Regions from separate parts of the Streptomyces sp. NPDC111507 genome, predicted to be linked through region 1. Evidence: riboswitches for the same ligand, from Rfam matches in the RefSeq annotation. Region 1 holds a riboswitch; each other region holds the start of a gene.

Region 1 (6,285 bases):
AACGGTATCCGAGGGAATTTGCGGGCCTGGGCCGCGACCTCGGCCGCCTCCTCCGCCTTGACGACGGCCGCGTACCGGTCGACGTACTCCTGCTCGGAGAGGGTGAGGATGGCGTACATGATCTCGTCGGTGACGGCGCGCAGGATGGCCTTCTCGTTCTCCATCCCGGCGTAGCGGGAGAAGTCGAGGGGCTTGCCGAAGCGGATCACCACGGGGTGGAGGCTCGGGATCTTCTGGCCCGGCGGCTGCGCCTCGAAGGTGCCGATCATGGCGCAGGGGATGACCGGAACCCCGGCCTTCAGCGCCATGACCGCGACGCCGACCTTGCCCTTGTAGAGGCGCCCGTCGTGCGAACGCGTCCCCTCCGGGTAGATGCCGAGCAGTTCGTCCTTGCGCAGCACGCCCAGTCCCTCGCGGATCGCGGCCTGGCCCGCGTCCTTGCCGGAGCGGTCCACCGGGATCTGCCCGGCGCTGCGGAAGAAGGCGGCCGTCAGCCGTCCCTTGATACCGGGTCCCGTGAAGTACTCGGCCTTCGCCAGGAAGGTGATCCGCCGCTTCAGGATCGCGGGCATCAGGAAGTGGTCCGAGAACGAGAGATGGTTGCCGGCCACGATGGCGGGACCCGACGCCGGTATGTGCTCAAGGCCCTCGATCCGAGGCCGGAACACCAGCCTCAACAGTGGACCCAGAAGCACGTATTTGAGCACGTAGTAAAACACGGTGTCTCTCCAACTCTACGGAATCGGCTCTGGGGCCGCGTTCTTCCGGACGTCATCCCTGAGGATGCTCTACTGACCACGTGGGGGATAGGGGCGGCTCGTGACGCTCGTCAAACGCCGCGTGCCCGGTGGCGGCGTACCGCGTCGCGGTTGGCGCAGCGTGGGGAGCAGTACCGCTGCCGTCCGGTGCGGGAGGTGTCGGCGAAGATCGTGGTGCACTCGCTCACGGCGCAGCGTCGGAGGCGGTGCATGCCTCGTCCGGTCAGGTGCAGTGCGGTACCCACGGCGATGAGTGAGAACAGTACGGAGCCGAGTGTCTGCCGGTCGTCGCGGAAGTGCAGGTGCCAGCCGCTGCCGGCGTGGTTGGTCATCCGCGGGTGGGCGGCGGCCGCCTCCAGCATCCGGTTGAGCAGCTCGGCGCGTTCCTGTTCGTCGGTGGCATCGACGACCTCCTCCCACGCCTCCAGTGCGTCCTGGGTGCGGTCGAGGTCCTGGGGAGTGGCCGGGTCGTTCAGCACCAGCCCGGCGGCGCGGCAGCGCTCCGCGAGCTCCTCGGTGCCGGCCGGGCGTCGGTTGGCCAGATCGGCGGCCAGGTTCACGGCATCCTCGCCGTAAGGGTTGAGGTGCATAAGACCATTACATCAGTCTGGTCGGCATGGGACAACGCAAAGGAAACGGGCCGGCCGTGCGGCAGGCGGTGGAGTACGACCTGGTGGAGCTCGTACGTCTGCGGGCCCTGCTGTTCGAGAACCTCGGTGGTCACTTCTTCAGCCCCGCGTCGGCGGACGACGACTGGCTGGACGCCCTGGCCGTGGTGCTGAAGGAACAGCTGACCGCGGATGCCGTGCGCATCCTCGTGGTGGACGGTGACGGTGACAGCGACGGCGACGGCGACCGTGGCCTGGCCGCCTGTGGGATCGCCACCATCGAGCAGCGGCTGCCCGGCCCGCATCTGCGCAACGGCCGGATCGGGCACGTGATCGGCGTGGTCACCGACCCGTCGTACCGGCGCCGCGGTCACAGTCGCTCGATCATGCGGGGCCTGCTCGACTGGCTCGGGGAACGTGAGGTCGCCCGAGTGGACCTGTACGCCTCCGCCGAGGGCGAACCGCTGTACCGCGAACTCGGCTTCACCAACCACCCCGACCCCGCGCTGTACTGGCGCCCGTGAGCCACCGGCCTCCATGGGACGCGGGGCTTGTGGTGTGGTGGGTCGCCGGTGGGCCGGGAAGGCGGTGGGCGCGCTCTCCCGGCCCGTCGTACGGGCTCAGGACGCGGACAGCTCCGCGCGGACCGTCCGGGCCGCGGTGACCAGGTTCTCCAGCGAGGCGCGGGTCTCGGGCCAGGCGCGGGTCTTCAGGCCGCAGTCGGGGTTGACCCAACAGTCGTTCCGCGGGGATGGCCTCAAGTCCCTTGTGCAGCAGGGCCGCCGCCTCGTCCGCGCCGGGTACGCGTGGGGAGTGGATGTCGTACACGCCGGGTCCGGCCTCGCGCGGGTAGCCGTGGCCGGCGAGTTCACGGGCGACCTGCATGTGGGAGCGGGCGGCCTCGAGGCTGATGACGTCGGCGTCGAGGTCGTCGATGGCCTGGACGATGTCGCCGAACTCGGCGTAGCACATGTGGGTGTGGATCTGGGTGTCCGGGCGTACGCCCGCGGTGGTGAGGCGGAACGCCTCGGTGGCCCACGCCAGATACTCCGGATGGTCGCAGGCGCGCAGGGGCAGGGTCTCGCGCAGCGCGGGTTCGTCCACCTGGATGACCGAAGTCCCGGCCGCCTCGAGGTCGTTCACCTCCTCGCGCAGGGCGAGGGCGACCTGGCGGGCGGTGTCGGCGAGGGGCTGGTCGTCGCGGACGAAGGACCAGGCGAGCATGGTGACCGGGCCGGTGAGCATGCCCTTGACCGGCTTGGTGGTGAGTGACTGGGCGTACGTCGTCCAGCGCACCGTCATCGCGTCCGGGCGGGAGATGTCGCCGGCCAGGATCGGAGGGCATACGTAGCGGGTGCCGTAGGACTGGACCCAGCCGTGCCGCGTGGCGAGGTAGCCGGTGAGCTGTTCGGCGAAGTACTGGACCATGTCATTGCGTTCGGCCTCGCCGTGCACGAGGACGTCCACGCCGGTCTTCTCCTGGAAGGAGATCACCTCGCCGATCTCGGCCCTGATGCGTTCCTCGTACCCGGCGCTGTCGATCCGGCCCGCGCGCAGGTCCGCCCGCGCGGTGCGCAGTTCGGTGGTCTGCGGGAAGGAGCCGATGGTGGTGGTCGGCAGCAGGGGCAGCCGCAGGTGGGCGCGCTGGGCTGCGGCCCGTTCGGGGTAGGGCTGGGAGCGGCGGGCGTCGGTGGCCGTGACGGCGGCGGTGCGGGCCCGTACCGCGGGGTCGTGGGTGAGCGCCGAGCCGGTGCGGGAGGCCAGGTCGGCCCGGTTGGCGGCGAGTTCGGCCGCGATGGTGTCGGTGCCGCTCCCGAGGCCCTTGGCGAGGGTGACGATCTCGGTGGTCTTCTGGCGGGCGAAGGCGAGCCAGCGCTGGATCTGCGGGTCGATGTCGCGTTCGGCGGTGGCGTCGAGCGGGACGTGCAGCAGCGAGCAGGAGGCGGCCACGTCGACCCGGTCGGCCAGTCCGAGCAGGGTGGCGAGGGTGGCGAGGGACTTCTCCAGGTCGTTGACCCAGATGTTGCGCCCGTTGACGACACCGGCGACCAGACGCCTGCCGGGCAGTCCGCCCACGGCGGCGAGTGCGTCCAGGTTGGCGGCGGCGGCCCCGGTGAAGTCGAGCGCCAGGCCCTCCACCGGAGCCTTGGCGAGCACGGGCAGTGCGTCACCGAGCCGGTCGAAGTACGAGGCGACCAACAGCTTCGGGCGGTCGGTGAGCCCTCCCAGGTCTCGGTAGGCGCGCGCGGCGGCGTTCAGCTCGGCGGGCGTACGGTCCTGGACCAGGGCCGGCTCGTCGAGCTGCACCCACTCGGCGCCGGCCGTGCGCAGGTCGGCCAGGACTTGGGCGTACACGGGCAGCAGCCGGTCGAGGAGCGTCAGCGGATCGAAGTCCGCGGCCACGCCCGGCGCGGGCTTGGCGAGCAGGAGATAGGTGACGGGGCCCACGAGGACGGGGCGCGCGGTGAGGCCGAGAGCGAGGGCTTGGCCCAACTCGGCGACCTGCTTGGTGGAATCGGCCGTGAAGACGGTGTCCGGGCTCAACTCGGGCACCAGGTAGTGGTAGTTGGTGTCGAACCACTTCGTCATCTCCAGCGGCGCCGTGTCCTGGGTGCCGCGCGCCATCGCGAAGTAGCCGTCCAGCGCGTCGGCCTCGACGGCGGCGCGGTGGCGTTCGGGGATCGCGCCGACCATGACGCTGGTGTCCAGGACGTGGTCGTAGTACGAGAAGTCGCCGGTGGGTACCTCGTGGATGCCGGCCTCGGCCAGTTGCCGCCAGGTGGTCCGGCGCAGTTCGGTGGCGATGGCCCGGAGGGCGTCGGCGTCGACGCGGCCCTTCCAGTAGCCCTCGATCGCCTTCTTCAGCTCCCGGCCCTGTCCCTGGCGGGGGTAGCCGTACACGGTGGCCCGTGTCGCCGCGGCTGCGGACTTCGCTGTCACGGAAATCTCCTTCGCGAGATATCTCCCTGGGATCCCAGGACGGGACGCGGGCGCGAAGGGGTGACGAACCGGACGGAGACAACCCCCACGCGGCACAGCGCGGTCGTCCGTCCGATATGTACGCCGACCCGCCCACGAGGTCACCGGGATGTCCGCGCACGAGGGGTCGCGCGCGGGCAACGGGCAGGTCTTCGGACTCGCGGGCGCGTCCTTCGTACGGAGGACACCTAATGGCCGTCGCTTCCCAGGTCCTGTTCACCGGACCCAGTGCGTATGACGGCGGTCGTTCCCACTCACCGCTGCGGGGCAGTCCCGGATTCCCACCGGGTTCCCTCTTGCGACATCCCGCCTGGCGGACGGGACGAACCAGTTGCACCGGCCAGTCTAGGGGGCACTCACCCGGCGCGGCGGAGCGCATCCGGCATGAGTGCTCCAGCCGTCAGGTGTCGAAGCGGCGGCGGGCGGCCTCGATGTCGCTGAGGTACCGGTGGGTCCAGCCACACATGGCATCGACCGTGGCGCGAAGGCCCTGGCCCGATGTGGTGAGGGTGTATTCGACCCGCGGCGGCACGGTGGGGTGCACGCGGCGCTCGACCAGGCCGTTGCGCTCCAGCATGCGCAGGTTCTGGGTGAGCATCTTGTGGCTGATGCCCTCGATCTCGTTGCGCAGCTCGGTGAAGCGCAGAGTGCGTTCCCCGAGAGCCTCGATGATCAGGAACGCCCACTTGTTGGCGACGTCGGAGAAGATCTCCCGCGCCAAAGAGTCCGCGCGCCTCAGGTCCGCATCCTCGGGCGAGCCCTTGAACTGCTTGGTCACCATAAGGTTCCCCAGTCACTGAAAAGTGCGTTCTTCCAGGTCAGCGGCCACTCTCCTACAGTTCCCGAGTAACCACAAGAGACCGAGGGCCTCTTGGCTCGGTGGACGCGAGCCCATGGGCGCTCATGGCAAGGAGGTAGACGGCATGGCCATCACCCTGGTGAACCCCGGCGGATTGCCGAAGATCCCGGTGTACCGGCAGGTGGCGATCGCGACCGGGTCGAAGCTCGTCTTCATCGCCGGGCAGGTCGCCTGGGACGCCGAGGGGGTCACGGTCGGCGAAGGTGACCTCGCCGCTCAGGTCGAGCGGAGCTACCTCAACGTCGGCACCGCACTGGCCGAGGCCGGCGCCTCCTTCGACGACGTGGCGAAGCTGACCGTCTACGTCGTCGACTGGAGCCCCGACAAGATGCCCCTGTTCCTGGAGGGAGTCGCGCGGGCCTCCGCGAAGCTGGGGATCACCCCGATGGCGCCGGGCACGCTGATCGGCGTGGCGGCACTGGACGTCCCCGACCATCTGGTGGAGATCGAAGCAACCGCGGTCCTCGACTGAGGAGCCGCTCTTCGCCGTCGCCCGCCGCCGTCGCCCGCTGACGGAGATGACACAAATATGTGTCATCTCCGTCATTGGTGCTAGGTTTGGCGATGTGCCGAGTGACAGCCAGTTGATCTTCGCTGACCATGTCGGGCGGTTCTATGCCCGCCAGTACGGGTTTCCGCCGATGGCCGGGCGCCTGTTGGGGTACCTGCTCGTCTGTGATCCGCCTCATCAGACGATCGACGAGCTGAGCCAGGCGCTGCTGGCGAGCCGGAGTGCCCTCACCGGTGCGGTGAAGCTGCTCGAGAGCTACGGGACGGCGCGGCGCTCGCGTGCCGCCGGCGAGCGTATGGACCGAGTGAGCCTGGATCCGGCCGGTCGGCAGCCGCAGAACTTCGACTCCGCCGTCCACCAGGAGCATGCGGCGCTGTTCAGGGAGGGCCTGGCGCTGCTCGCCGATGCTCCACCGGAGCGGCGTGCGCCACTCGAAGAGATGGTCGCGCTGGCCGAGTTCCTGGCCGCACGCCTGCCCAGGCTGGTGGACGAGTGGCACGCGCACCGCGACACGCTGCGCGCCTCGGGAAAGCTGCCCAGCCCCGGCGCGTAGCCGCACCAGGTCCAGGG
Region 2 (6,285 bases), on a different contig from region 1:
AGGGTGTGTAAGCCCGACTGGTCGTCCGTTATGGGACCTACATATGCAAGGACCTTTAAGTAGGTAAGTGGCATAAACGGCGGGGCCGTTCAGCGGCCTCACACGCCTCTCGGCCGACCCGAGTCCACACTATGGACTAGACCAACGGGTACGCCGACGGTATATAGAGGGGATCACGGAGCGTGCGGGGGGACACTCGCACACGAAGCCGTGCCACGATGTGAGCCGTGGCCGACGGGATGTCGGTCGCTTCGGCACCCGGAGCCGGGAAGGCAGAGCATGAGCACCGACGTCAGCAGTGCGGAGAACGAGGGTGGGGCCCCCATCCGTACCGCGCGCGTGCCCAAGTACTACCGCCTCAAGAAGCACCTGCTCGACATGACGGAGACACTGCCGCCCGGCACGCCCGTACCGCCCGAGCGCACCCTCGCCGCCGAGTTCGACACCTCGCGCACGACCGTGCGCCAGGCCCTTCAGGAACTGGTCGTCGAAGGCCGCCTCGAACGCATCCAGGGCAAGGGCACGTTCGTCGCCAAGCCCAAGGTCTCCCAGGCGCTCCAGCTCACCTCGTACACCGAGGACATGCGCGCCCAGGGCCTTGAACCCACCTCGCAGCTCCTGGACATCGGCTACATCACCGCCGACGACACCCTCGCCGAGCTGCTCGACATCTCGGCCGGCGGCCGGGTGCTGCGCATCGAGCGGCTGCGCCTCGCGAGCGGCGAGCCGATGGCCATCGAGACGACCCACCTCTCCGCGAAGCGCTTCCCCGCCCTGCGCCGCAGCCTGGTGAAGTACACGTCCCTCTACACCGCGCTCGCCGAGGTGTACGACGTCCATCTCGCCGAGGCCGAGGAGACCATCGAGACCTCGCTGGCCACCCCGCGCGAGGCCGGCCTGCTCGGCACCGACGTCGGTCTGCCCATGCTGATGCTCTCCCGGCACTCGCTGGACCGGCAGGGCGAGCCGGTGGAGTGGGTGCGGTCGGTGTACCGGGGCGACCGGTACAAGTTCGTGGCACGGCTCAAGCGCCCGCAGGAGTAGCGCACCTGTCGTGCTGCCCCGACCGAGATACGGACGAGGGGTTCCGTATGGCTGACGCCGTCGCCTAGATTGCCTGCGCATTGCACAGGTGAACAGCGAGGGGACGGAGTCGCCGTATGTCAGACGTGTCAGACGTTTCAGACGCGCCGAAGGTCGAGCCGCCGGTGGTGACACCGATCCGGGTGGTCATCGCCCTGTGCCTGATCGCCCCGTTCGTGGCGATGCTGTGGGTCGGCTCCTACGCCAAGACCGACCCGGCGTTCATCGGCATCCCGTTCTTCTACTGGTACCAGATGCTGTGGGTGCTCGTGTCCACGGCGCTCACCGTGACCGCGTACCAGCTGTGGCAGCGTGACCAGCGCGCCCGCGCGTCCCAGGGCGGGGGTGCGGCGAAGTGAAGGACGGTGTGAACGGCGTCGCGCTCGGCGTCTTCATCTTCTTCTTCCTGGCCGTCACGGTCATGGGCTTCCTGGCCGCGCGCTGGCGCAGGGCGGACGACGAGCACAGCCTCGACGAATGGGGCCTGGGCGGACGGTCGTTCGGCACCTGGGTCACCTGGTTCCTGCTCGGCGGCGACCTCTACACGGCGTACACCTTCGTCGCCGTACCGGCGGCGATCTACGCGGCGGGCGCGGCCGGCTTCTTCGCCGTTCCGTACACGATCCTCGTCTACCCGCTGATCTTCACGTTCCTCCCCCGCCTGTGGTCGGTCTCCCACAAGCACGGGTACGTGACGACCTCGGACTTCGTGCGCGGGCGCTTCGGTTCGAAGGGCCTGTCCCTCGCCGTGGCCGTGACCGGCATCCTCGCGACCATGCCGTACATCGCGCTCCAGCTGGTCGGCATCCAGGCCGTCCTGGACGTGATGGGCGTGGGCGGCGGCGAGAACACGAACTGGTTCGTGAAGGACCTTCCGCTCCTCATCGCGTTCGGCGTGCTGGCCGCCTACACCTACTCCTCGGGGCTGCGCGCCCCCGCCCTGATCGCGTTCGTGAAGGACACCCTGATCTACATCGTGATCGCGGTGGCCATCATCTACATCCCGATCAAGCTGGGCGGGTTCGACGAGATCTTCAAGGCGGCGAGCGACAAGTACACGGCGGCGGGGGCGGGCGGGCTCGTGCCCGCCGAAGCGGGCCAGTGGACATACGCCACGCTCGCGCTCGGATCGGCGCTCGCGCTGTTCATGTACCCGCACTCGATCACGGCGACGCTCTCCAGCCGCAGCCGTGAGGTGATCCGCCGCAACACCACGATCCTTCCTCTCTACTCCCTGATGCTGGGGCTGCTCGCCCTGCTCGGGTTCATGGCGATCGCGGCCGGGGTCAAGGTCACCAACGGCCAGCTCGCCATCCCCCAGCTCTTCGAGAACATGTTCCCGGACTGGTTCGCGGGGGTGGCCTTCGCGGCGATCGGCATCGGAGCGCTCGTGCCGGCGGCCATCATGTCCATCGCGGCCGCGAACCTCTTCACCCGCAACATCTACAAGGACTTCATCAAGCCGGACGCGACCCCGCAGCAGGAGACCAGGGTCTCCAAGCTGGTGTCGCTGCTTGTGAAGGTGGGCGCGCTGGTCTTCGTCCTGACGATGGACAAGACGGTCGCGATCAACTTCCAGCTCCTGGGCGGCATCTGGATCCTCCAGACCTTCCCGGCGCTGGTCGGTGGCCTGTTCACCCGCTGGTTCCACCGCTGGGCGCTGCTCGGGGGCTGGGCGGTGGGCATGCTGTACGGCACGCTCGCCGCGTACGGGGTCGCCTCGCCGACCCAGAAGCACTTCGGCGGCAGTTCGAAGGAGATCCCGGGCATCGGGGAGATCGGCTACATCGGTCTGACGGCCTTCGTCCTGAACGCCGTGGTCAGCGTCGTCCTCACCTTCGCCCTCCGCGCCTTCAACGCGCCGGACGGCGTCGACGAGACGTCTCCGGAGGACTACACGGCGGATGCGGGTGACGCGGGCGTCGCGACGGAGCTGCCTCCGGCCACGGCGGGTTCCGCCCACTGAGCCCGGGGCTGCGCCCCCGTACCCCCGGTGGGTTCTTCGACTGCGGGTGAGCGGGTGCTTGGCGCGCAGCCGCGGAACCGCATCAACAACCCCCACGGGCCGTCGGACATAAATCCGGCGGCCCGTTCCCGCGCCCTGTTGCACACTCACCGGCATGGACATCCGCATCAGACACGCCCACCCCCACGAATACGACCGCATCGGCGAGATCACCGCACAGGCCTACCTCGGCGACGATCTGCTCGACTTCGGGGAGAGCGACGAGTACCTCGGCGAACTGCGAGACGTGGCGAAACGAGCCACCGCCGCGGAGGTCCTCGTCGCCGTGGACCACGACCACGACCACATCCTCGGCGCCGTGACCTTCGTACCGCGTGGCGGCCCCATGGCCGACATAGCCCGCCCCGGCGAAGCCGAGATCCGTATGCTCGCCGTCGCACGCGAGTCCCGCGGCCGAGGCGCCGGCGAGACCCTCGTCCGCGCCTGCGTCGACCACGCACGCGCCACCGCGGGCTGCGTACGCGTCGTGCTCTCCACCCAGCGCACCATGCACGCCGCCCACCGCATCTACGAACGCCTGGGCTTCACCCGCACCCCCGACCGCGACTGGAACCCGCTCCCGGAGCTCGACGACATCACTCTCCTCACCTACGAGTTGACACTCTGACACCGGCACGACACAACATCTGGTGGTGTCACCGCAGCCCGACACAAGATGTATGCTCATGCTCGCTGTCGTCGCAGGGGAATCCGGTGCAAATCCGGAACTGTCCCGCAACGGTGTACTTGTACGTGTTCGCACACCCGCGCCCACGTACTCGCGTCAGTCCGAGGACCTGCCGACAGCGCGCCCGGCCATCCGGCCCGGGTGCATGACGTCCGGGCCTCGCGGAATGGGCCGGTGGACGCGACGCCGTGTGCGCTCGTGAGCTGCCCTGCCCTCCGCCAGGCCCCGTGCCGAGCGAGGGAGAGCCCCAAGTGACCATCGCGCCAGCCGACCCGGCTTCAGCTACCGCTTTCGCACAGCAGGAGCGGAAGCAGGTCCCGGTGGAGACGGACGGTCCCGGTACCACGCTGCTGCGTACCCTGACCGACCTCACCGCCGACCTCCCCGGCGCCGACCCCGGCCGGGTCGCCGCCGCCACGCTGCGCGGCCGGTCCGCGCACGCGGACGACACGGAGCTGCGCGAACTGGCCACCGAGGCGGCCGCGGGCCTCATCTCCGAGGACCCCGTCTACTCCCGGCTCGCGGCCAGGCTGCTGACGATCAGCATCGCGGCGGAGGCCGCCTCGCAGGGCGTCACGTCCTTCTCCGGGTCGATCGCCGCGGGTCACCGCGAGGGCCTGATCGCCGACCGTACGGCGGAGTTCGTCCGGCTGCACACGGCCCGGCTGGACGCGCTGATCGACACCGACGGCGACGACCGCTTCGGCTACTTCGGCCTGCGCACCCTGCACAGCCGCTATCTGCTCCGGCACCCGATCACCCGCAAGGTCATCGAGACGCCCCAGCACTTCATGCTGCGCGTGGCGTCGGGCCTGGCCGAGGACGACACGAACCGGGCCCTGGACGAGGTCGCGGCGCTCTACGGGCTCATGAGCCGTCTCGACTACCTCCCCTCCTCCCCCACGCTGTTCAACTCCGGTACGCGGCACCCGCAGATGTCGTCCTGCTACCTCCTCGACTCCCCGCTGGACGAGCTGGACTCCCTCTACGACCGCTACCACCAGGTGGCCCGCCTCTCGAAGCACGCGGGCGGCATCGGTCTTTCCTACTCCCGGATCCGTTCGCGCGGTTCGCTGATCCGCGGTACGAACGGGCACTCCAACGGAATCGTCCCGTTCCTCAAGACCCTCGACGCCTCGGTCGCCGCGGTGAACCAGGGCGGCCGGCGCAAGGGCGCGGCCGCGGTCTACCTGGAGACCTGGCACTCCGACATCGAGGAGTTCCTGGAGCTGCGCGACAACACCGGTGAGGACGCCCGCCGTACGCACAACCTGAACCTCGCGCACTGGATCCCGGACGAGTTCATGCGCCGGGTCGACGCCGACGGGCAGTGGTCCCTCTTCTCGCCCTCCGACGTGCCCGAGCTGGTCGACCTGTGGGGCGACGAGTTCGACGCGGCGTACCGCGGGGCGGAGGCGGCCGGCCTCGCCAAGAAGACCATCCCGGCCCGTGACCTCTACGGCCGCATGATGCGCACCCTCGCGCAGACCGGCAACGGCTGGATGACCTTCAAGGACGCCGCCAACCGCACCGCCAACCAGACGGCGGAGCCGGGCCACACCGTCCACTCCTCGAACCTCTGCACCGAGATCCTGGAGGTCACGGACGACGGGGAGACGGCGGTCTGCAACCTCGGCTCGGTCAACCTCGGCGCCTTCGTGGTCGACGGGGACATCGACTGGGAGCGGCTGGACGAGACGGTCCGTACCGCCGTCACCTTCCTCGACCGTGTCGTCGACATCAACTTCTACCCGACCGAGCAGGCCGGCCGGTCGAACGCGAAGTGGCGGCCCGTCGGCCTCGGCGCGATGGGCCTGCAGGACGTCTTCTTCAAGCTGCGCGTCCCCTTCGACTCCCCGCAGGCCAAGGCCCTCTCCACCCGGATCGCCGAGCGAATCATGCTCGCCGCGTACGAGGCCTCGGCCGACCTCGCGGAGCGCAGCGGCCCGCTCCCGGCCTGGGAGAAGACCCGTACGGCCCGTGGCGTCCTGCACCCCGACCACTACGGCGTGGAGCTGACCTGGCCGGAGCGCTGGGCGGCCCTGCGGGAACGTATCGCCGCGGTCGGCATGCGCAACTCCCTCCTCCTCGCCATCGCGCCCACCGCCACCATCGCGTCCATCGCGGGTGTGTACGAGTGCATCGAGCCGCAGGTGTCCAACCTTTTCAAGCGCGAGACGCTCTCCGGTGAGTTCCTCCAGGTCAACTCCTACCTGGTGGACGAGCTGAAGAAGCTCGGCGTGTGGGACGCGCAGACCCGCGAGGCGCTGCGCGAGTCCAACGGTTCGGTGCAGGGCTTCACTTGGGTCCCGCAGGACGTCCGCGACCTGTACCGCACGGCCTGGGAGATCCCGCAGCGCGGCCTGATCGACATGGCCGCCGCCCGCACCCCGTTCCTGGACCAGGCCCAGTCCCTGAACCTCTTCCTGGAGACGCCGACCATCGGCAAGCTCTCCTCGATGTACGCGTACGCCTGGAAGTCGGGCCTGAAGACGACGTACTACCTGCG
Region 3 (6,285 bases), on a different contig from region 1:
TCGGCCGCTGGCGCGGCCCCGGCCTGGAGGCGTCGGTGGCCCTGACGATCATCGGCTACTTCCTGGTCTCCCAGGTCGGCGGATCGTACGCCTGCGTCGCCTGCACCCTGGTCGGTTTCACCTGTCTGATCCCCGCGGCCGCCCTCGCCGACGTGCGCGGCCTGCCCAGCTTGTGGCGACATCCGGCCCTCGTCCGGCTGGGTGAACTCTCCTTCGCTTTCTACATGGTCCACCTGCTCGTGCTGCGCGCGGGACAGCACCTGTTCAAACCGTCGCCGATCGGCGCGATCAGCGCCTTCGCGGTGTCCCTGGCATTCGCCTGGCTCCTGTACGAGTACGTGGAGGTACCCGCCCGGCGATGGCTTCTGCGGCCCTTCCTGAGATCCCTGCGACGCACTCCGGTGTCACGCTGATCAGGCGGGACCGTCCCACAGCACATGCAGGGTGGGCGGCTTGCGGAAGACCAGCCCCTGCGGAGTGGCCGGTCGGGCCGGGTCGAGGCGCAGGGCGGGCAGGCGTTCGAGCAGGCGCTGAAGGGCGATACGGGTCTCCAGCCGGGCGAGGTGCGCGGCGATGCAGTAGTGCGGGCCGTGCGCGAAGGCCAGCTGGAGACGCGCGTTCTCGCGGCGGACGTCGAACCGATCGGGATCGGGGAAGACGGCCGGGTCGCGGTTGGCGCCGGCCAGAGAGACGGTGACCAGTTCACCCCGGCGGATCGTGGCCGGGCCGAGGACGGTGTCACGGGTGGCGTACCGGTCCACGACCGCCGCTCCGGGTTCGAGGCGCAGCGATTCCTCGATCGCGCCGTCCAGCAGGCCGTCGTCGTCACGGACGAGGGCGAGTTGGCCGGGGTGTCGCAGCAGGTGCAGCAGCGCGTTGGTGATCATCGCCTCGGTGGTCTCTATCCCGCCGAACATCAGCACCGCGGCGTTGGACGCCACTTCGGGCAGCGCCAGCCGCTCGGCGGCGGAGCCGAGGAGCGACGCCGCGCCCCGGTCGGCGACGGTGGCTTCGACGGCGGCCCTCAGCCGCGCGTACGCCTCGGCGCCCGCGGGTGCCGCCGCGTGTCCCGCGGTGATGTCCGAGACCGACCGCACGATGGAGTCGTACCAGGAGAGCACCGTGTCCGCGCTGGTGCCGACCAGCCCGAGCGCCTCGGTCACGACGGCGACGGCGAGCGGGCCGGCGAAGGCACGCCGCAGTTCGACGGCGCCCGCCGGTTGCAGCGCGGTGATGAGCCGGTCGGTCTCCCGCTCGATGAACGAGGCGAAGCCCTCGCGTACTTCCCTGGGGCGGAAGGGAGCGGTGAAGGGCTCCCGGTGGCGGGTGTGCTCGTCACCGTCCAGGGACAGCATGCTCGGGCCGACGACCTGTGCGGTGGAGAACCGAGGGTCGTCGACGGTGAAGGTCGCGGGGTCCCGCATCACGTTCAGCGCGAGATCACGGCGGGTCACCAGCCAGCCGTCCAGCTCGGGCAGCCAGGAAACGGGCTCGTGGGTACGCAGTCGCGCCAGGCGCGGATGCGGATCCGCGGCGAGTTCGGCGAGCGTGGTCGCGGCACCGAGCGGGAAGGAGCCGACGGCGCTCATCGCAAGCCTTGGCCGGGCACGGGGAATTGGATCACAACCAAGGCTAACAATCGTGCTGAAGCCGCGGCTGACGGGGGCGTGATAATTTGCCGGGGCCAGTCAAGGGAATCCGGTGCGAATCCGGAGCTGACGCGCAGCGGTAAGGGTGACGGGCGGGGCAACACGAAGCCACTGGACGGCGGTCATACGTGACCGGAGTCCGGGAAGGCGCCTCGTCCGGCCGATCCCGAGCCCGAAGACCTGCTGGCGGACCGTACGAACGGGCCCCGCGCCTGGGCCCTCGACGCCAGAGGATGTCCCGTGCCCGTTGCGCGCCCAGCCCACCACTGTGCCCTGCTCCTTTCCGGAGCCCTGTTGCTGACCGCTTGTGGCGGCGGCTCGTCCGCCGACGGAGACAAGTCGCCGAAATCCACCGGTGCGGTGTCGCTCGACAACTGCGGCCGGAAGGTCACGATCGCCTCGGCGCCGAAGCGGGCCGTGTCCCTGAACCAGGGCAGCACGGAGATCATGCTGTCCCTCGGCCTCGCCGACCGCATGGTGGGCACCGCCACCTGGACCGACCCGGTCATGAAGGGCCTGGAGAAGGCCAACGGGAAGGTGCCGCGGCTCGCGGACGACGCCCCCTCCTTCGAGAAGGTCCTCGACGCCGAACCCGACTTCGTCGCCGCCTCCTTCGCCTCCACACTGGCCAAGGGCGGTGTGGCTCCGCGCGAGAAGTTCGAGGAGCTGGGTGTGCCCACGTACCTCTCGCCCGCCGACTGCGAGGGCAAGGACAACAGCGGTGACGGCGATGGCGTGCGCACCGGGCCGCTGACCATGGAGGCGGTCTACGGCGAAGTACGCGACCTGGCCGCGGTCTTCGGCGTCGAGGAGCGCGGCGCCACACTCGTCGCGGACCTGAAGGCACGGGTGGCGAAGGCCACGGACGGGATCGACGCGTCCGGCACCACGGTCCTCTACTGGTTCGCCAACCAGGAAGCCCCGTACATGGGGGGCTGCTGCGGCGCCCCCGGCATCATCACCAACACCCTCGGCGCGAAGAACGTCTTCGCCGACACCAAGCAGGAATGGCCCCAGATCAACTGGGAGACCGTCGCCGACCGCGATCCCGACGTCCTGGTGATCGGTGACCTCACCCGCAGGTCGCAGACCGCCGAGACCGCCACGAAGAAGATCGAGTTCCTGGAGACCAATCCGGCCACCAAGAACATGGACGCGGTGAAGAACAAGCGGTACGTGCTGCTCAGCGGACAGGCGATGAATCCGACCATCCGCACGGTCGAAGGTGTCGAGAAGGTGGCCGCGGCGCTGCGCGAGTACGGGCTCGCCGGGTGACCACCGCCGCCATGACCTCCACCGTGGTGCGTGCGGCGGCCGGGCTCGCCGTGCTCGTCGCGTCCGTGGCGGTGGCCATCACCATCGGCCCCGCGGACATAGGCGTCGGGGAGGTCTGGTCCGCGGTGGCCTCCCACCTCGGTGGCCGGACCTCGGAGCTGTCCCCCATCCGCGACGGCATCGTGTGGAACCTGCGGTTGCCCCGCACCCTGCTCGCCGCGGTCTGCGGCGCCGGGCTCGCGGTGTGCGGGGCGGTCATGCAGTCCTTGCTGCGCAACCCGCTCGCCGACCCGTTCGTCCTCGGCGTCTCCTCCGGGGCCTCGACGGGGGCCGTCGTGGTCGTCGTGCTGGGCGCCGGCGGTGGAGCGCTGTCCGTCTCCGGGGGCGCGTTCGTGGGCGCGCTGTGCTCCTTCGCCCTGGTGCTGCTGCTCAGCCACACCCTCGGCGGCACGACCGATCGGGTGGTGCTCGCCGGGGTCGCCGCCATGCAGCTGTTCTCCGCGCTCACCTCCTTCGTCGTGATGACGGCGGCCGACGCCGAGACCACCCGGGGTGTCCTGTTCTGGCTGCTGGGCTCGCTCGGCGGAGCGGACTGGACCGATGTATGGCTGTGCGCGGCCGTCCTCGCGATCGTCCTGCTGGTCTGCCTCGGACACGCGCGCACACTCGACGCCTTCGCGTTCGGGCCGCAAGCGGCGGCCTCCCTCGGCGTCTCCGTGGCCCGTACCCGGCTGGTGCTCCTGTGCGGCACGGCGCTGCTGACCGCCGCGCTCGTCAGCGTGGCCGGCGCGATCGGCTTCGTGGGCCTCGTCCTGCCGCACGCCGCACGCGCCCTCGGCGGCCCCGGACACGCCCGGCTGCTGCCGGTGACCGCGCTCACCGGGGCGGTCTTCCTGGTCTGGGCCGACACCGTGGCCCGTACCGCACTCGACCCGCAGGAGGTGCCCGTGGGTGTGGTCACCTCGCTGATCGGTGTGCCCGGCTTCGTGCTGATCCTGTACCGCACCCGAAGGGTGAACCGATGACGCTCGGCGCCGACCGTGTCTCCCGCACCGCCGCCGGCCGGCTGATCCTGGACGGCGTCGACCTCACACCACTGCCTGGATCCGTCACCGGTCTGCTCGGCCCCAACGGCTCCGGCAAGTCCACCCTGCTGCGTCTGCTCGCCGGTGTCCTCACTCCCGCCTCCGGCGTCGTCACCCTCGACGGGCACCCGCTCGGCGACCTCGGCCGCCGGGCCATCGCCCGGCGCGTCGCCGTCGTCGAACAGCAGGTCGACACCCAGCTCGACCTGACCGTGCTCGACGTCGTACGTCTCGGCCGCATCCCCCACCGACGCGCCTGGTCGCCCTCGACTCCGGCCGACGAGAAGGCCGTTCGCACCGCGCTGGAGCGTGCGGACCTGACCGACAAGGCCGACCGCTCCTGGCACACGCTCTCGGGCGGCGAGCGCCAACGCGTCCACATCGCCCGGGCACTCGCGCAGGAACCACGCGAACTCCTCCTCGACGAGCCCACCAACCACCTCGACATCCAGCACCAGCTCGACCTGCTGGCCCTGATCGCGGAACTCCGCGTCACCAGCGTCGTCGCCCTGCACGACCTCAACCTCGCGGCCATGTACTGCGACCGGGTCGTCGTCCTCGCGCAGGGCCGGGTCGTCGCCTGCGGTACTCCGGCGGAGACGCTCACCGAGGCCCTGATCGCCGACGTCTACGGCGTACGCGCCACCGTCACCGGAACGGGAGAAGGCTCCGGCGACCATCCCCACATACGGTTTCTGGGAACACTCCCCGACCGCTGAGGAACCTGCCGCGCCCACTCGGCGCGGCCCGACTCGTCATCTCGCCAGCGGCGACCAGCCCGGCCGGAGGAGTTCATGGACGTCGGTACCACCGTCTATCAGGGCGACACGGCGCTCGGCGTCGTCGAGGAGTTCGTGCATCTGCGGCTGGTGTCGTTGCGCGAACGTTCGCCCGAGCGGGACGAAGAGGTCGCCTCCAAGATGCGGCAGCGGATCGCGGACGAGGTGCGCCGGCCAGGGTTCCTGGCGGTGACCGCCCGCATCGGCAGTCGGCTGTGCGGCTTCGGCACCGCCGTACGCTCCGCGGATCCCGCCCCGGAACATCCGGCACTGGGGGCCCGGCGGTCGCAGGAGTGGCTCGCGGGTGCCGTACGGATCACCGATCTCGTGGTGGCGCCCGCGGCGCGCGGCCGTGGCGTCGGCACCGGGCTCCTCGACGTTCTTCTGCTCCCCGCCATGGACGACCGGGCCTGGGCGGTGACCGACCATCAGGACACCGCGGCGCTGAACTTCTTCCGCTGCCGGGGCTGGCGCCAGACCGTGTACCCGCAGCCCGGGGCGCGCCCCGACCAGATCGTCCTCCTCGCTCCGCGGCACCCGGCACTGTCCGAAATCCGTGTGCTGCCGTAGTACGAACCCGGCCTGTTGATCAAGACCACCCCTGGGAGGTCAAGGTCACAACCTCCGGGAGGTCAAGGTCACAGCCGCGTCCTCTGCTGCTCACCTGCGTATTTGGCCTAGCATCCGAGCATGACGGTCCTGCCTGACGACGGGCTCTCGCTGGCCGCCGAGTTCCCTGACGCGACCCATGAGCAGTGGCAACGCCTCGTTGAAGGCGTCCTGCGCAAGTCGGGCAAGGAAGTCTCGGGCGCGGCAGCGGAAGAAGCCCTGTCCACCACGCTGGAGGACGGGCTGCGCGCCCGCCCTCTGTACACCGCGGACGACTCCGCGCCCGATCCCGGCCTGCCCGGTTTCGCTCCCTTCGTACGGGGCGGACGCCCCGAGGGCAACACCCTCGGCGGCTGGGACGTACGGCAGCAGCACACGGCCGACGACGGCGCGGCGGTCCTGGCGGACCTGGAGAACGGCGTCACCTCGCTCTGGCTGGTCGCCGGTGCGGGCGGCATTCCGGTGTCCTCGCTCGGCCGGGTCCTCGACGGCGTCTATCTCGACCTGGCGCCCGTCGTCCTCGACGCGGGACGTGAAGTCGAGCCCGCCGCACGCGAGTTGCTACGGCTCTACCAGGAGCGTGGGGTCGCCACGGCGGCGGTGCGCGGCAACCTGGGAGCCGACCCGCTGGGCCACGAGGCCCGTGCGGGAGACGGCGGGTTCGACTTCGCGCCCGTCGCCGCTCTCGCGGGGCTGTGCGCCGAGGAGTACCCGGGGCTGCGGGCGCTGACCGTGGACGCACTGCCGTACCACGAGGCCGGCGGCTCGGCGGCGCAGGAGCTGGGCAGTTCCCTTGCGACCGGCGTCGCCTATCTGCGGGAGCTGACCGAGGCGGGTCTGACCGTCCAACAGGCCGTCGCCCAGCTGGAGTTCCGGTACGCGGCCACC

What was found. Region 1 has a riboswitch for cobalamin ahead of metE (5-methyltetrahydropteroyltriglutamate--homocysteine S-methyltransferase). Riboswitches for the same ligand answer to the same signal wherever they lie in the genome.
Region 2: linked by a shared signal. The riboswitch ahead of ACZ7M2_RS08445 (ribonucleoside-diphosphate reductase subunit alpha) and the one ahead of metE (5-methyltetrahydropteroyltriglutamate--homocysteine S-methyltransferase) in region 1 are both predicted to bind cobalamin.
Region 3: linked by a shared signal. The riboswitch ahead of ACZ7M2_RS28185 (ABC transporter substrate-binding protein) and the one ahead of metE (5-methyltetrahydropteroyltriglutamate--homocysteine S-methyltransferase) in region 1 are both predicted to bind cobalamin.

Annotation. Positions count from the first base shown of each region.
Region 1 is NZ_JBVKBU010000006.1:44,290-50,574, forward strand. It holds gene ACZ7M2_RS24410 (lysophospholipid acyltransferase family protein) at 1-719, opposite strand, end outside; gene ACZ7M2_RS24415 (CGNR zinc finger domain-containing protein) at 830-1,348, opposite strand; gene ACZ7M2_RS24420 (GNAT family N-acetyltransferase) at 1,375-1,890, shown strand; partial or broken gene metE (5-methyltetrahydropteroyltriglutamate--homocysteine S-methyltransferase) at 1,987-4,306, opposite strand; cobalamin riboswitch at 4,472-4,692, opposite strand; gene ACZ7M2_RS24430 (winged helix-turn-helix transcriptional regulator) at 4,746-5,126, opposite strand; gene ACZ7M2_RS24435 (RidA family protein) at 5,269-5,676, shown strand; gene ACZ7M2_RS24440 (GbsR/MarR family transcriptional regulator) at 5,771-6,268, shown strand.
Region 2 is NZ_JBVKBU010000002.1:203,598-209,882, forward strand. It holds gene ACZ7M2_RS08425 (GntR family transcriptional regulator) at 280-1,044, shown strand; gene ACZ7M2_RS08430 (DUF3311 domain-containing protein) at 1,161-1,442, shown strand; gene mctP (monocarboxylate uptake permease MctP) at 1,439-3,049, shown strand; gene ACZ7M2_RS08440 (GNAT family N-acetyltransferase) at 3,204-3,716, shown strand; cobalamin riboswitch at 3,769-3,907, shown strand; gene ACZ7M2_RS08445 (ribonucleoside-diphosphate reductase subunit alpha) at 4,028-6,285, shown strand, end outside.
Region 3 is NZ_JBVKBU010000007.1:233,469-239,753, reverse strand. It holds gene ACZ7M2_RS28195 (acyltransferase family protein) at 1-413, shown strand, start outside; gene ACZ7M2_RS28190 (cytochrome P450) at 414-1,589, opposite strand; cobalamin riboswitch at 1,671-1,851, shown strand; gene ACZ7M2_RS28185 (ABC transporter substrate-binding protein) at 1,890-2,924, shown strand; gene ACZ7M2_RS28180 (FecCD family ABC transporter permease) at 2,936-3,949, shown strand; gene ACZ7M2_RS28175 (ABC transporter ATP-binding protein) at 3,946-4,728, shown strand; gene ACZ7M2_RS28170 (GNAT family N-acetyltransferase) at 4,804-5,358, shown strand; gene ACZ7M2_RS28165 (methylmalonyl-CoA mutase family protein) at 5,479-6,285, shown strand, end outside.